Regions from separate parts of the Streptococcus sp. HMSC10E12 genome, predicted to be linked through region 1. Evidence: predicted binding sites of a transcription regulator. Region 1 holds the regulator's gene; each other region holds the start of a gene.
The links. Region 1 encodes HrcA, which represses chaperone genes, less so after heat shock. Its sites were predicted from a motif close to TTAGCACTCNNNNNNNNNGAGTGCTAA; they were not measured.
Positions count from the first base shown of each region.

Region 2: the regulator HrcA is predicted to act here: its motif matches at 2,033-2,059, upstream of groES (co-chaperone GroES).
Region 3: the regulator HrcA is predicted to act here: its motif matches at 3,270-3,296, upstream of HMPREF3112_RS08270 (ATP-dependent Clp protease ATP-binding subunit).

Region 1 covers NZ_KV791126.1:3,407-8,858, reverse strand. Annotated here, with positions in the region: gene HMPREF3112_RS10475 (histidine phosphatase family protein) at 1-130, shown strand, start outside; gene HMPREF3112_RS10470 (M15 family metallopeptidase) at 117-914, shown strand; gene HMPREF3112_RS10465 (glycoside hydrolase family 73 protein) at 911-1,492, shown strand; gene hrcA (heat-inducible transcriptional repressor HrcA) at 1,685-2,719, shown strand; gene grpE (nucleotide exchange factor GrpE) at 2,758-3,282, shown strand; gene dnaK (molecular chaperone DnaK) at 3,369-5,192, shown strand.
Region 2 covers NZ_KV791075.1:57,444-62,895, reverse strand. Annotated here, with positions in the region: gene groL (chaperonin GroEL) at 29-1,648, opposite strand; gene groES (co-chaperone GroES) at 1,693-1,980, opposite strand; gene HMPREF3112_RS00260 (ABC transporter ATP-binding protein) at 2,147-2,950, opposite strand; gene HMPREF3112_RS00255 (ABC transporter substrate binding protein) at 2,950-4,890, opposite strand; gene HMPREF3112_RS00250 (proline--tRNA ligase) at 5,372-5,452, opposite strand, start outside.
Region 3 covers NZ_KV791104.1:330,338-335,789, reverse strand. Annotated here, with positions in the region: gene HMPREF3112_RS08295 (ferrous iron transport protein A) at 1-2, opposite strand, end outside; gene HMPREF3112_RS08290 (amino acid ABC transporter ATP-binding protein) at 174-908, opposite strand; gene HMPREF3112_RS08285 (amino acid ABC transporter permease) at 908-1,588, opposite strand; gene HMPREF3112_RS08280 (DUF1797 family protein) at 1,902-2,132, opposite strand; gene argF (ornithine carbamoyltransferase) at 2,201-3,181, opposite strand; gene HMPREF3112_RS08270 (ATP-dependent Clp protease ATP-binding subunit) at 3,424-5,452, shown strand, end outside.

The DNA.
Region 1 (5,452 bases):
TTCATTGGACAACGGTTCGGTTACTGTTGTTGCTTATGAAAATGGTAAATTTACATTAGAAGCACTTGGCGATATGACTTATCGTCAGGTTGGGCGAGAGATAATAGAAAAAGAAAATGGTAAAAAATAACTATCCAAGTCGCCGTCAGGCGAAAAAGCAAACCAACTGGTTTTTGGTTATCAGTAGTGTCTTGATTGCAGTTCTTTTAGTTGTAGCAGGACTTTATTCAGTATTTGGTGTCAGTCGTACAGTCCAACAAACCAATGGATCGTCAGTAACAAAAAGTAGTAAGCAAGCTACCGATGCGACTCAAAGCAAGGATGCAAAGGGACTACCTGATGTATCGCCTAAAGACTGGCAATTGCTTTTGGTAAATCGAGATAATAAGTCTAAAGAACTTAACCCTGAGATTGCTGATGTCGATGGTGTTTCTGTAGATGCAAGAATTGCTAAGAACGTTAAGGAGTTTTTAGCAGCTGCTCAAGAAATTGATCCAAGTTATCACTTGATATCAGGTTATCGTAGTGTTGCTTATCAGACTGAACTTTATAACAGTTATGTTCAGCAGGAAATGGCTGCTGACCCAAGTTTGACGGAGTCTCAGGCGGAGAAAAAGGTTCAAACCTATTCACAACCACCAGGAGCGAGTGAACACCAAACAGGTCTTGCGATTGATATGAGTACTGTAGATAGCTTAAATGAAGCAGATCCAGATACAGTAGCTAAAGTCAAAGAATTGGCGCCGAAATATGGCTTTGTTCTTCGTTTTCCAGATGGTAAAACATCGTCAACGGGTGTAGGCTACGAGGATTGGCATTTCCGCTATGTTGGTAAAGAGTCAGCAGAGTATATGACTGAACATAATCTTACTTTGGAAGAATATTTGGCATTATTAAAGGAGAAAGCTAAGTGAGACGACGTTTTAAACTAAAAGCCTTCATTACCTTAGTTGTTGTTTTTGCTTTAGGTATTCTCTTACCTTTGATTCTTCATGCCTCTACAGATGATAATGCTCGTGCGGTAAAGGTTGCTTACACACAGCAAGAATTTATTGAGACCTTAGCTCCAACAGCTCAAAAGATGTCTAAAAACTATGGTGTACCTGCGTCTATTCTCCTTAGTCAAGCTGCATATGAGTCAAATTATGGTAGCAGTCTTTTATCTGTTAAATATCATAACATCTACAGTCTCCCTGCTCAGCCAGGTCAAGAACGTATTCGTTTAAAGGATAGTATCTACAGTAAAGGGAAATGGCAATACCAAAAGGTGGATTTTGCAGTTTTTAAGGATTGGTCAAGTTCTATGATGACTTATTTAGAAGAACTTCGCCAAGGAACATGGGGTGAGTCGACCTATAAAGAGGTAGCAGGAACGACTAGTTATAAAGTTGCGGCAGAAAAACTACAAGCTGCGGGTTTTAGCAGTGATCCAGATTATGCCAAACACCTCATATCTATTATTGAGACCTATCATTTGTCAAAATATGATTGATAAGATTAGAGTGCCTCTGAGGTGCTCTTTTTTTGTTTTTCTAGGTCTTAAGATGTATTTTTAGCACTCTTTTTATAAGAGTGCTAATTTTTTGGTTTTTTGGGTTGACATGTTCAAGTTTAGGTGTATAATAGAATCATAAGTTAGCAGTCGATGTGTTAGAGTGCTAATAAATAGAAATGAGGTGACATCGTGATTACGCAAAGGCAAAACACTATTTTGAATTTGATAGTTGAGATGTTCACTCGTACACATGAACCGGTTGGTTCTAAAGCATTACAAGAATCAATTGATTCGAGTTCAGCGACCATTCGTAATGACATGGCCAAGCTTGAAAAAATGGGCTATCTTGAAAAAGCTCATACTTCTAGTGGGCGTATGCCAAGCCGAGCAGGTTTCCAGTATTTCGTCGCTAATTCTTTGAATCTTGATACGATTGATGAACAAGATGTTTATCAAGTGGTCAAGGCCTTTGATTTTGAAGCCTTTAAACTTGAAGATATCTTGGATGCAGCGGCGAAGCTGCTGGCAGAAATGACAGGATGTACAGCAGTGATTCAAGATGTGGAACCGACACGACAACGTCTGACTGGATTTGACATTGTTCATCTATCCAATCACGACGCTTTAGCGGTTCTTACTCTAGATGAATCTAAGCCTGTGACAGTTCAATTTGCTATTCCAAAAAATTTCTTGTCTAGTGATTTGGAAATTCTTCATAAGCTTGTTCAAGAACGTTTTTTGGGAAACACTGTCTTAGAGATCCATTACCGATTGAGAACTGAGATTCCTCAGATTGTGCAAAAGTATTTCAAGATAACAGATAATGTTCTTGATTTGTTTGATTATATCTTTTCACAACTTTTTAAGGAATTGATTTTCATCGAAGGTAAGGTTGCATCACTGACTTATGCCGACTTAAAAACCTATCAATTTTTGGACAATCCACAACATGTGGCACTTGAGCTTCGATCAGCTATCTCCGATGATGAAGTGACCAAGATTTCGGTTGCAGAATCAACTGAAGAAGCGCTTGAAAATGTCACAGTTATGAGTCATAAATTCCTGATTCCTTATCGTGGGATGGCACTCATGCATGTGATTGGTCCAGTTGAAATGGATTATCGTCGCATGGTTAGTTTGGTCAATGTTATTAGTAGAGTTTTGGTTATGAAGTTGACGGATTATTACCGTTACCTCAATAGTAACCATTATGAAGTTAGCTAAAATATAACATTTAAAAAGTATAGAAAGAGGTGTATGCCTTGACTGAAGATATTAAAAAAGAAGACGTGAAAGAAGAGGAAGCTACGGAGACAACTGAAGAAGTTGTAGAGGAAGTAAGCGAACCTTCTGAACTTGAAGAAGCCCAAGCGCGTGCCGAAGAATTTGAAAACAAATACCTTCGTGCCCATGCAGAAATGCAAAACATTCAGCGACGTGCAAATGAAGAACGTCAACAATTGCAAAAGTATCGTAGCCAAGATTTGGCAAAAGCGATTTTGCCATCACTTGATAACCTTGAACGTGCTCTTGCCGTTGAGGGCTTGACTGATGATGTCAAAAAAGGTTTGGAAATGGTGCAAGAAAGTTTAGTGCATGCTCTTAAAGAGGAAGGAATTGAAGAAATTCCAGCTGATGGTGATTTCGATCATAACTTCCACATGGCAATTCAAACAATGCCTGCAGATGATGAACATCCAGCAGACACGATTGCACAAGTTTTCCAAAAAGGATATAAACTCCACGAACGCGTCTTACGCCCAGCTATGGTAGTGGTATATAACTAATTGAAACCTTGTCCGAAATGACAGAAAACTATGAATGAAAGATAAAAAAAGCAAAATAGAAATTAAAGTAAAAAGGGGAAAAACATATGTCTAAAATCATTGGTATTGACTTAGGTACAACAAACTCAGCAGTAGCAGTTCTTGAAGGAACTGAATCAAAAATTATCGCAAACCCAGAAGGTAACCGCACAACTCCATCTGTTGTGTCATTCAAAAACGGTGAAATCATCGTTGGTGACGCTGCAAAACGTCAAGCAGTAACAAACCCAGATACAATCATCTCTATCAAATCTAAGATGGGTACTTCTGAAAAAGTTTCTGCAAACGGTAAAGAATACACACCACAAGAGATTTCAGCTATGATTCTTCAATACTTGAAAGGTTATGCTGAAGATTACCTTGGTGAAAAAGTAACTAAAGCAGTTATCACAGTTCCTGCTTACTTCAACGATGCACAACGTCAAGCAACAAAAGACGCTGGTAAAATCGCTGGTCTTGAAGTAGAACGTATCGTCAACGAACCAACCGCAGCAGCCCTTGCTTACGGTTTGGATAAGACTGATAAAGAAGAAAAAATCTTGGTATTCGACCTTGGTGGTGGTACATTCGACGTATCTATCCTTGAACTTGGTGATGGTGTCTTTGACGTATTGGCAACTGCAGGGGATAACAAACTCGGTGGTGATGACTTTGACCAAAAAATCATCGATTACATGGTTGAAGAATTCAAGAAAGAAAATGGTATCGACTTGTCAACAGACAAGATGGCTCTTCAACGTTTGAAAGACGCAGCCGAAAAAGCTAAGAAAGACCTTTCTGGTGTCACTTCAACACAAATCAGCTTGCCATTCATCACTGCCGGTGAGGCTGGACCTCTTCACTTGGAAATGACATTGACTCGTGCGAAATTCGATGATTTGACTCGTGATCTCGTAGAACGTACGAAAACTCCAGTTCGTCAAGCCCTTTCAGATGCAGGTTTGAGCTTGTCAGATATTGACGAAGTTATCCTTGTCGGTGGTTCAACTCGTATCCCTGCCGTTGTAGAAGCTGTTAAAGCTGAAACTGGTAAAGAACCAAACAAATCAGTTAACCCTGATGAAGTAGTTGCCATGGGTGCTGCTATTCAAGGTGGTGTTATTACTGGTGATGTCAAAGACGTTGTCCTTCTTGATGTAACGCCATTGTCACTTGGTATCGAAACAATGGGTGGAGTGTTCACAAAACTTATTGACCGTAACACTACTATTCCAACATCTAAATCACAAGTCTTCTCAACTGCAGCAGACAACCAACCAGCCGTTGACATCCACGTTCTTCAAGGGGAACGCCCAATGGCAGCAGATAACAAGACTCTTGGACGCTTCCAATTGACTGATATCCCAGCTGCACCTCGTGGTATCCCACAAATCGAAGTTACTTTCGATATTGATAAGAACGGTATCGTATCTGTTAAAGCTAAAGACCTTGGAACTCAAAAAGAACAAACAATTGTCATCCAATCTAACTCTGGTTTGACAGACGAAGAAATTGAAAAGATGATGAAAGATGCTGAAGCAAATGCTGAAGCAGATGCAAAACGTAAAGAAGAAGTAGATCTTCGTAACGAAGTTGACCAAGCTATCTTTGCGACTGAAAAAACAATCAAAGAAACAGAAGGTAAAGGCTTCGACACAGAACGTGATGCTGCTCAATCAGCTCTTGATGACCTTAAGAAAGCTCAAGAATCAGGTAATCTTGATGACATGAAGGCTAAATTGGAAGCTCTTAACGAAAAAGCTCAAGCTCTTGCAGTTAAACTTTACGAACAAGCTGCAGCAGCACAACAAGCTCAAGCAGGAGCAGAAGGTGCACAAACAGCAGATAACTCAGGCGACGATGTCGTAGACGGAGAGTTTACTGAAAAGTAAGATGCAAAGTTCGTTAAAACCTCACAGTGAAAATAGGAAGATTTCTCTTTTTCACCAAGAGGTTAGGGCGTGCTCAGTTCGGTAAGGTGTTGAGCTTAGCTAGTAAATGATAAAAAGAAATCCAGAGGTTGCAAACCAGCCTCTGTTTTTCGCTAAAATAAGTGAAGTGAATATAAGATATAGTTTTACTTCGTATCGTAACAAATATAAAATAGAAAGGAACAAAGAGTGTTCGTCGTTGAACACGGGCTAGGGATTAA
Region 2 (5,452 bases), on a different contig from region 1:
AGGTTTTTTCTTTTGCTTTTTTAAACTCTTAGTAGCCCATCATTCCTGGATCCATAGCTGGTGCTGCTGGAGTTTCTGGTTCAGGTTTATTGGCAACGACTGCTTCAGTTGTCAAGATAAGACTAGCTACAGAAGCAGCATTTTGGAGGGCAGAACGTGTGACCTTAACAGGGTCGATAATTCCTGCTTCAACCATATCTACCCATTCACCGTTAGCAGCGTTAAAGCCTGTACCAACTGGGCTGTTCTTCAATTTATCGATGATAACTGAACCTTCATAACCAGCGTTATAAGCAATTTGACGAACTGGTTCTTCCAAGGCACGGAGGACAATGTTACGTCCTGTAGCGTCGTCACCTTCAAGATCAAGTTCAGCAACCTTAGCAATGACGTTAACAAGGGCTGTACCACCACCTGCTACGATACCTTCTTCAACAGCGGCACGAGTAGCGTTAAGGGCATCTTCGATACGAAGTTTCATTTCTTTAAGGGCTGTTTCAGTGGCCGCACCAACCTTAACAACTGCAACCCCACCTGACAATTTAGCCAAACGTTCTTGAAGTTTTTCACGGTCAAATTCAGATGTTGTTGTTTCCAATTGAGACTTGATGAGGTTAACACGGTTAGCAATCGCTTCTGTGCTTCCTGCACCTTCAACGATAACTGTACTATCTTTATCCACAGTTACTTTAGAGGCTTGACCAAGTGCTGCCATAGTTGCATCCTTAAGCTCAAGACCAAGATCTTCAGTAATGACAGTTGCTCCTGTCAATACGGCAATGTCTTCCAACATCGCTTTACGACGGTCACCAAAGCCAGGTGCCTTAACAGCAACGACATTGAAAGTTCCACGAATCTTGTTAAGAACAAGTGTAGGAAGAGCTTCACCATCCACATCATCAGCAATGATCAAGAGTGGACGACTTGTCTTAAGCACTTCTTCCAAGAGTGGAAGGACATCTTGGATATTTGAAATTTTCTTGTCAGTCACAAGGATAAATGGATTATCAAGGTCAGCGACCATTTTTTCATTATCAGTAACCATGTACTGAGAAAGATAACCACGGTCAAACTGCATACCTTCAACCACTTCGAGTTCTGTCTCCATACCACGAGACTCTTCAATAGTGATAACACCATCATTACCCACACGTTCCATAGCTTCTGAAATGTATTCACCAACTTTTTCAGAACGTGATGAAACCGCTGCGACTTGGGCAATAGCTTCTTTATTAGCAACTGGTTGTGCAATGGCTTTAAGCTCTTCCACGGCTGTAGCTACAGCTGCTTCAATCCCACGACGGATACCGATTGGATTAGCACCAGCCGTTACATTTTTGAGACCTTCACGAACAATAGCTTGTGTCAAAACAGTGGCTGTAGTTGTTCCGTCACCAGCAATATCGTTCGTTTTTGAAGCGACTTCGCTGACAAGCTTAGCACCCATATTTTCAAAGTGATCTTCGAGTTCAATTTCTTTAGCAATTGTCACACCATCATTAGTGATAAGAGGTGAGCCAAAAGCTTTTTCCAAAACCACGTTACGACCTTTAGGACCAAGCGTTACCTTAACTGTATCAGCCAAAGTATCAACACCACGGACCATTGCTGCGCGTGCATCTGATGAAAATTTAATATCTTTTGCCATAGTTACTCCTTCTTTATCTTACTTTATATCTGATTAGCATAGACCTAAGCTAGGACTGCTAAAATGTCTGCTTCACGGATAATTGAAACGGAATCATCTCCGTCTTTAACATTGACACCTGCACCATTTTCAACAAGAACTTTATCGCCTGCTGCAACACTAGGTGCAATCAATTCACCAGTAAGAGTACGGATTCCTTCACCTACTGCCAAAACCTCAGCAGTCTTTGTAGCTTCATGACTGGCCCCTGCCAATACAAAGCCACTAGCTGTTTTTTCTTCTGTTTCTTCAAAACGGACAACGATACGATCACCCAATGGTTTCAATGCCATACCAATTACCTCCAAATGTTATTTATTATTAGTAACGTGTGAAACGTTATTTTTAGCACTCATAAACCACGAGTGCTAATCCATATATTTATTTTAGCACTTGGTCAAAAATAGTCAAGAAAAAACTACCCAAAATCTGAACTTTGGATAGTTTCTTTTTTGTTTGTTAACCGAGTACCAAGGCATCGTCATTGAGGACTTGTCCACTATTTTTGTGGAAGAGGTCCATAAGTTCTGCAACAGTGAGATTTTTCTTTTCTTCACCTCGCACATCGACGACGATTTTACCGTGATAGAGCATAACCAGACGGTTCCCATATTCGATAGCATGTTCCATATTATGGGTAATCATAAGGGTTGTCAATTCTTGTTCTTCAACGATCTTACGTGTCAAATTCATGACCATATCACTTGTCTTAGGATCTAGGGCTGCTGTATGTTCATCCAAAAGCAAGATTTTGGGACGCACCAAGGTTGCCATAGCAAGTGTCAAGGCCTGACGTTGTCCACCTGACAAGAAATTAGCATCAGTCTTCATACGATTCTCAAGACCAAGACCAAGATCTACCAAGGCTTCCTTGAAGACTTGACGTTCGCTTTCAGTGATAGACTTTTTAAAAAAGCTACGTTTCTTACCACGACGATAGGCAATCGCCATATTTTCTTCGATAGAAAGGTTTGTCGCTGTCCCCATTCGAGGATCTTGGAAAACACGGCTAATGTCTTTAGAGCGCTCATCTACAGATGCTTTCTTAATAGATTGCCCCTCCAACAAGATATCCCCCTCATCAATGCTAAGAACACCAGCAATTGAATTCATCAAGGTTGATTTACCAGCACCATTTCCCCCAATAACAGAGATAAAATCTCCCTGTTCAATGTCGAGATCCAAACCACGAAGGACGTGATTTTCATTGACCGTGCCTTTTTCAAAGGTTTTATGAATCTGTTGTAAACTAAGTAAAGCCATTACTTGTCACCTCCTGGAGTCAAGGATTTGTTAGGTCTGATTTTCAATTTTTGTCGTACTTCTGGCACATAAAGGATGATAGCAAGCAAGATGGCTGAAGCCAATTTCAACATTTGAGCATCAACGTTCATGGCAAGGATAATAACCAAGACCAAACGGTAGAGAACAGCTCCTACGACAATTGACCAGAGGCGTTTGCCAAGTGGTAGATACTTGACGATAACTTCGGCTAAGATGATTGCAGCCAAGCCATTTACGATTGTACCAGTACCCATATTCATATCCGCATAGCCATTGTTTTGAGCTAGGAGGGCACCTGATAGGGCAATCAAACCATTGGAAATCATGTAGCCAAGAATCTTCATACGGTCAACCTTGATACCATTGGCTTCACCCATGGCAAGGTTATCACCTGTTGCACGAAGAGCAAGTCCAACCTGTGTATTAAGGAGAACAACCAACATAAGTACTACCAGACTAACAAAAATCAGTCCTAATAGAATCACACCATTCAGCTTAGATAGACCAAGATCCATAACCATAGTCACCAGCGTGTTGTGTCCTGAAAGAGAGACATTGGCACTTCCAAGAACCAAAAGGTTAACTGAATAGAGCCCTGTTAAGGTAATAATCCCCGTTAAGAGTGCTGGTATCTTCATTTTCGTATGCATAAAGCCAGACACAGCTCCAGCAAGCATACCAGCTACAAAACCACCTAGAGTCGCAAAGATTGGGTTAATCCCACGGATAATCATGATAGTTGTCGTAGCAGCACCAAGTGGGAAGGCCCCCTCAGCTGTCAAATCAGCAAGGTCCAAAATACGGAAGGTAATGAAGACCCCGATAGCCATAATAGCCCAGAGAAGCCCCTGAGAAATGGCTGTTAGCACCACATTTGAAAATCCTTTTTTAGAAGACTTATTGACCTTAAGCTTAATGACACCCTTATCTTTTTTAGCAATTGGTTTGTCATCTTGTGTTGATGCTTTAGATTCCTCGTCACTAATGCTAGAAACATCAATACCAAGTTCTTTAGCCATGTCATGGTTAACCACAACATTTAGGGTTTTAGGATACTCGGCATCGACATCCTTGACCTTCTCACCTCGGAGAACACGGCCTGCCAACTTACCTGTTTGACGTCCAAGCGCTTCATAGTTGGTTCCGTAAGTGAATAGGACACCTTTTTCTACACTACCAGCGTCACTACCAACAACTGGAACCTTAGTCTCTTTAGAAAGATCTACCAAGGTATTAATAGCACTAACAATGGTATTATCAGTTGGGATGAAAATCACTTCGGTTTGACTCATCAAGCTCTTGGCTGTGTCTTGGATATCATTGGTTGATGAAATTCCTTTGATAACCGTTTCAATACCAGCTTCCTTGAAGTATTTCTTGGCTTCTTCAACCTGAACTTCTGAGTTACGCTCGCTGGTCGTGTACATAATCCCAACTTTTTTAGTGTTTGGAAGGACCTTTTTCAACAACTCGACTTGTTTGTTGATTGGTGACATGTCGCTTGTCCCTGTCACATTTCCTCCAACATTGTCCATAGACTTAACCAATTTAGCTGAAACTGGATCTGTAACAGCTGTAAAGAGAATTGGCTTGTCCTTTGTCAAACTACTCAAAGACTGGGCTGCTGGGGTTGCGATAGCTAACATGACATCATTATCTTCAATAAGCGACTGAGAAATCGTCTGCAAGTTAGACTGATCTCCTTGTGCATTCTGATAATCGATTTTGATGTTCTTACCGTCGACATAACCTTCCTCTTTGAGTTCTTCAATGAACCCTTTACGTGTCGCTGACAAGGAAGGATGTTCCACATATTGGAGCACACCGACGTGAACCAAATCTTTATTAGAAGCATTGGAACATGCTACCAAGAGGACAGCTGTAATAACAGCCATCATACTGACCAAGAATTTCTTCATCTTGTATACCTCTATTTTTTATTCTATCTATTTCCAATTTTCTGTCATCTTTTTTCCGAGATGATAGAGTCAAAAGAAAATTAAAAATAGACCACGGTATGAAAAAAACCAGTTAGGACAGGCCCAACTGGTTTTATGCATCTTGACTAGCACAGGCTAGCTTATGTCACCGGTTAGACCTATTCATCTAATCGGCTAATCCATCACAAAATGCTTTAGCTTCATAGATACAAACTGACTGACGCTTGTATCCTGAAACACAAACGTCCTATCTAAAGAAACTAAAGTAATAAAAAGCTTTAAGATTTCCCAAATGGGTCGCTTTGTTAAGCATGTGATGCCTCCGTAGTTATGATAGTTTTAAGTTTACACTATTTAGACAATTCTGTCAAATTGGAATTTACTCTCTTTTCTCTCAATTTATCATTGTCACTGCAAAAGAAAAATCTCTTCCTGCTCCTGCAAGAAAAGATTTTTTAGATTAAGCATCTTGTTCGGTTGTTAAGATAGCAAGTGTTTCAATCAAGTTATCGGCATTAACTTCAATAGTATCACCAGTTGC
Region 3 (5,452 bases), on a different contig from region 1:
ATATTTCTTGACCTACTTTATTATTTTTGATATGGCATCATTATAGCATATTTATCCATCTTTTCCGCAATATTATCCTAAACAAGAATGATTCTAGAAAAGCAGAACACAAAAAGAAAAGGCCGGAAAAGTTCCAGCCTTCACAAACAATGTATACATACTTAATGAATATCTTACAAAACTTTACTCAAGAAATCCTTGGTACGATCTTCCTTAGTATTGTCGAAAATCTCTTGTGGTGTGCCTTCTTCGACAATGACACCGCCATCCATAAAAATAACACGATCAGCCACTTCATAAGCAAAGCCCATTTCGTGGGTAACGATTGCCATTGTCATCCCTGACTTAGCAAGGTCCTGCATAACTGCAAGAACTTCACCAACCATTTCTGGGTCAAGGGCTGATGTTGGTTCGTCAAACAAGAGAACATCTGGATCCATAGCCAAACCACGTGCGATAGCAATACGTTGTTGCTGACCACCTGATAGACTTGTTGGGTAGGCATCTGCCTTATCTTTCAAGCCAACCTTTTCTAAAAGTTCCATAGCCTTTGCTTCTGCATCAGCTTTAGAAACACCTTTAGTCTTAATTGGTGACAAGGTGATATTTTCTTTAACTGTCATATTAGGGAAGAGGTTAAACTGTTGGAAAACCATTCCCATCTTCTCACGCATTTTGAAAATGTCGTTATTTTTATCTGTAATATCCACACCTTCAAAGGAGATAACACCTTTTGTAGGTTTCTCAAGCAAGTTCATTGAGCGTAGGAAGGTTGATTTTCCTGATCCTGAAGGACCGATGATAACCACTACTTCACCTTTTTTAATATCTAGATCAATCCCTTTGAGAACTTCATTCTTACCAAAATACTTGTGAAGATTTTTAATCTCAATAATTGTTTCTGCCATTATTTACGTCCCTCCCCAAGTCGTTTTTCCATTTGTTTCAAGAGTGCCGTCATAGCTGTTGTCACAATCAAATAATAGAAGGCTGCGAACAAGAGCGGTGTCAAGGTCAAGTAGGTTGTTGTTGCAACAGTTTGTGCACCATTCCACAATTCCATAACCCCGATGGTTTGCAAGAGCGAACTATCCTTGATAATAGTAACAAACTCGTTACCCAAGGCAGGCAAGATATTTTTAATAGCTTGAGGCAAGACCACATAACGCATGGTATTCCATGGACGGATTCCAAGTGAGTAGGCAGCTTCAACCTGACCTTTAGGAATAGACTCGATACCTGCACGCACACTCTCAGAAATATAAGCACCACTGTTCAAAGAAAGGACGATAATACCTGGAACGATACGTGACAAATCAAGGTTTAAAATACCAAACTGAACAGTTGGGAGATTCATGTGGATAAGGTTAAAAGCAATCATAATCTGCACAACCATAGGAGTCCCACGGAAAACCCAAACATAAAGGCTTACCAACCACTCCAAAGGTTTGATTCCAGAACGCTTGGCCAAGGATACCAAAACCCCAAGGATGGTTCCGAAGAAGACCACGCAGACCGAAATCATAATTGTTACTAAGACACCATAGTTAAAGTAAGACCAAAACTGTGGTAGAAATGAAAAATTCATCTAGATACTCCTTACTAATATTCTTCAATATTATATCAGAAGACTGTATAATAATAAAGTATTTTCTTATAAATGCGATATTTCAGTATAAAAACTAAGTTATAGACCTAGCTATCAAAACTCTCAAGCAATACACCTCATGTATTTCCAAGACGACACCACGCCAAAAGCTTTGCCAATGAGTTGAAACACTGACTGTTTTGACAAGCCATACAAGCATCACCCCATGCTTTCATCCTGATAAAAATGCCTGAAACTCGATAGTTTCAGGCATTCTGATTTTTGGAACCTTGTAAAGTTCCAAAATAATTTATTAGTAAAGCAAATCGTAGATTTCCATTGCAATCAAGTCGATACTATCAAATGAATAAGATTCACGTGCTTCAACGTCACGCAATGTGAAAACTGGACCATTTTCAGGATCGTTGCTAAATGATACTTCGGCAACAACCACTCCTTCACGTTCAAAATTACGTTTCAAATTACCACCATCAGCCGCCATCATTTCAAGACGGTTAATGATTCTCACCAAATGTGATTCCATGTTATTTCTCCTATTAATTGTGTATTTCTTACTTATTTTATCACACTTATGGGAAAAATGGGGGAATTTTAAATATTTTTCAAGGAATTGTACATAATGGCCTTGATAGAATGCATACGATTCTCAGCTTCTTGGAAGATGATATCACTGTATTTTTGGAAGACTTGATCGGTGATTTCTAACTCTGCCAAACCATATTTGTCATAGATTTCTTGCCCAATTTGGGTATTGAGATCATGAAAAGCTGGGAGACAGTGCATAACGATGACATCTGGATTTTCCGTCTTGGCAAGTAGGTTTGCATTAATTTGATAAGGCAGGAGTAAATCAATACGAGATTTAAAGTCTACTTCTTCACCCATTGACACCCAGACATCCGTATAAAGCATATCCACTCCCTTGACCTCTGAAATATCATCTGTAATGGTTAAATCGGCACCATTATTATGTTTCTGAGCTAGGGCTACAATCTCATCTTCGGGTTGCAGCACCTCTGGGGCAATAATCTTGACATTAACGCCTAAAATAGCCGAAGTGACTAAAAGTGAGTTGGCCATATTATTTCTACCATCTCCAATATAGGCGATGGTCAAACCTTCCAAACTACCAAAACGCTCCTTCAAAGTCATGAAATCCGCAATCATTTGCGTTGGATGCCAGGTATCCGTCAAACCATTCCAGACCGGAACTCCTGAGTACTTAGCCAAGTCTTCGACATCTTCTTGCTTAAAACCACGGTATTCGATTCCATCAAACATAGAACCAAGCACCTTGGCTGTATCAACTACAGATTCCTTTTTACCTAACTGAATGTCTCCAGCACCAAGGTAGGTCACATTCATACCTAGATCCTGACCAGCCACTGTAAAAGCTGAGCGAGTTCTTGTAGATGTTTTTTCAAAAATCAGGGCAATATTTAAGCCATCTAAATATTTATGCGGAATTCTTTCCTTCTTTAGCTGTTTAAATTTTATAGATAAATCGATTAACTCCTCAAGTTCCTGCTTGGTAAAGTCGATTTCTTTCAAAAATGATTTAGCTTGTGTCATAGGTATCTCTCTTTCGTTCTGAATAATATAAAAACATTATATAATATTTATACATTTTAGACAAGAGTTTTTGAATTAAAATTCAATGTTAGCACTCTTGTTAAGAGAGTGCCAAACCTAGATGCTTTTTACTTGCAATCTACCTTCCGCATGCTATAATGGAGTCATAGATTTGACCTTTTTTGACCAAGATTGTTTTCAATAAAGGTCTTTCCCAATTCAGATAGAAAAGAGGTACTGATATGCTCTGTCAAAACTGTAACCTTAATGAAGCTAGTATTCATTTGTATACCAATGTAAACGGTAATCAGCAACAAGTTGACCTCTGTCAAAATTGTTATAAAATCATGAAATCTGACCCAGAGAACCCCCTCAATCAATTCAATCAAACAGGAGGTTCCAACTTCTTCGATGATTTCTTCAGCGACCTAAATAACTTCCGTTCTTCTAACGGCGATCTTCCCAATACACCTCCAACACAAGAAGGTGGTAACCGAGGAAACGGTGGCAATACACAAGGGCCAGGCCGTCCAGGAGGACCACGCCAACAAGCTCCTCAACAGCCACAAGGTCTTCTTGAAGAGTTCGGCATTAACATCACTGACATCGCTCGTCGTGGAGACATTGATCCTGTTATTGGTCGTGACGAGGAAATCATTCGTGTCATCGAAATTCTTAACCGCCGCACCAAGAACAACCCCGTCCTCATCGGTGAACCCGGTGTCGGTAAGACTGCTGTTGTTGAAGGCCTAGCTCAAAAAATCGTTGACGGTAGCGTGCCACAAAAACTCCAAGGCAAACAAGTCATCCGTCTTGATGTGGTCAGCCTGGTTCAAGGGACTGGTATTCGTGGCCAATTTGAAGAACGCATGCAAAAACTCATGGAAGAAATTCGTCAACGTCAGGATGTTATCCTATTTATTGATGAAATCCATGAAATCGTAGGAGCTGGTAATGCTGGTGATGGCAATATGGATGCTGGAAACATCCTAAAACCCGCTCTTGCTCGTGGGGAACTTCAACTGGTCGGAGCAACAACACTCAACGAATACCGCATCATCGAAAAAGATGCTGCCCTAGAGCGTCGTATGCAACCAGTTAAGGTTGACGAACCAACGGTTGAGGAAACCATCACTATTTTGCGTGGTATCCAACCTAAATATCAAGACTACCACCATGTCAAATACACAGACGAAGCTATTACTGCAGCTGCAGAATTGTCCAACCGCTACATTCAAGACCGCTTCTTGCCAGACAAGGCCATCGACCTTCTCGATGAAGCAGGTTCTAAGATGAACTTGACCCTCAATTTTGTTGATCCTAAAGATATCGACAAACGTTTGATTGAAGCTGAGAACCTAAAAGCTCAAGCTACTCGTGACGAAGACTTTGAAAAGGCTGCCTATTTCCGTGATCAAATTGCTAAATACAAGGAAATGCAAAAACAAACCATCAAAGACCAAGATATGCCTGTCATCACCGAAAAACATATCGAAGCTATTGTGGAACAAAAAACCAATATTCCTGTCGGTGATTTGAAAGAAAAAGAACAATCACAACTTCTTAGTCTTGCTTATGACCTCAAATCACATGTTATTGGACAAGATGCCGCAGTTGATAAAATCGCAAAAGCTATCCGTCGTAATCGTGTCGGATTAGGTGCTCCAAATCGCCCAATTGGTAGCTTCCTCTTTGTAGGTCCTACAGGAGTCGGTAAAACTGAACTCTCTAAACAATTGGCTATTGAACTCTTTGGTTCAGCTGACAGTATGATCCGTTTCGACATGTCAGAATACATGGAAAAACACGCCGTTGCCAAATTAGTCGGTGCCCCTCCAGGATATGTCGGTTACGACGAAGCTGGTCAGTTAACTGAAAAAGTCCGCCGTAATCCTTATTCACTCATTCTTCTAGATGAGGTTGAAAAAGCTCACCCAGACGTTCTTCACATGTTCCTCCAAGTTCTTGACGACGGTCGCTTGACTGATGGTCAAGGGCGAACTGTAAGTTTCAAGGATACCATCATCATCATGACTTCAAATGCTGGTACAGGTAAAGTAGAAGCTAGCGTTGGCTTTGGAGCTGCCCGTGAAAATCGTACCAATTCTGTGCTTAACCAGCTTGGAGATTTCTTCAGCCCTGAATTCATGAACCGATTTGATGGTATTATCGAATTCTCTGCCCTTAGCAAAGAAAATCTCCTTACTATCGTTGACCTCATGCTTGATAATGTCAACCAACGCTTGGCTAATAACGGTATCCACCTCAGTG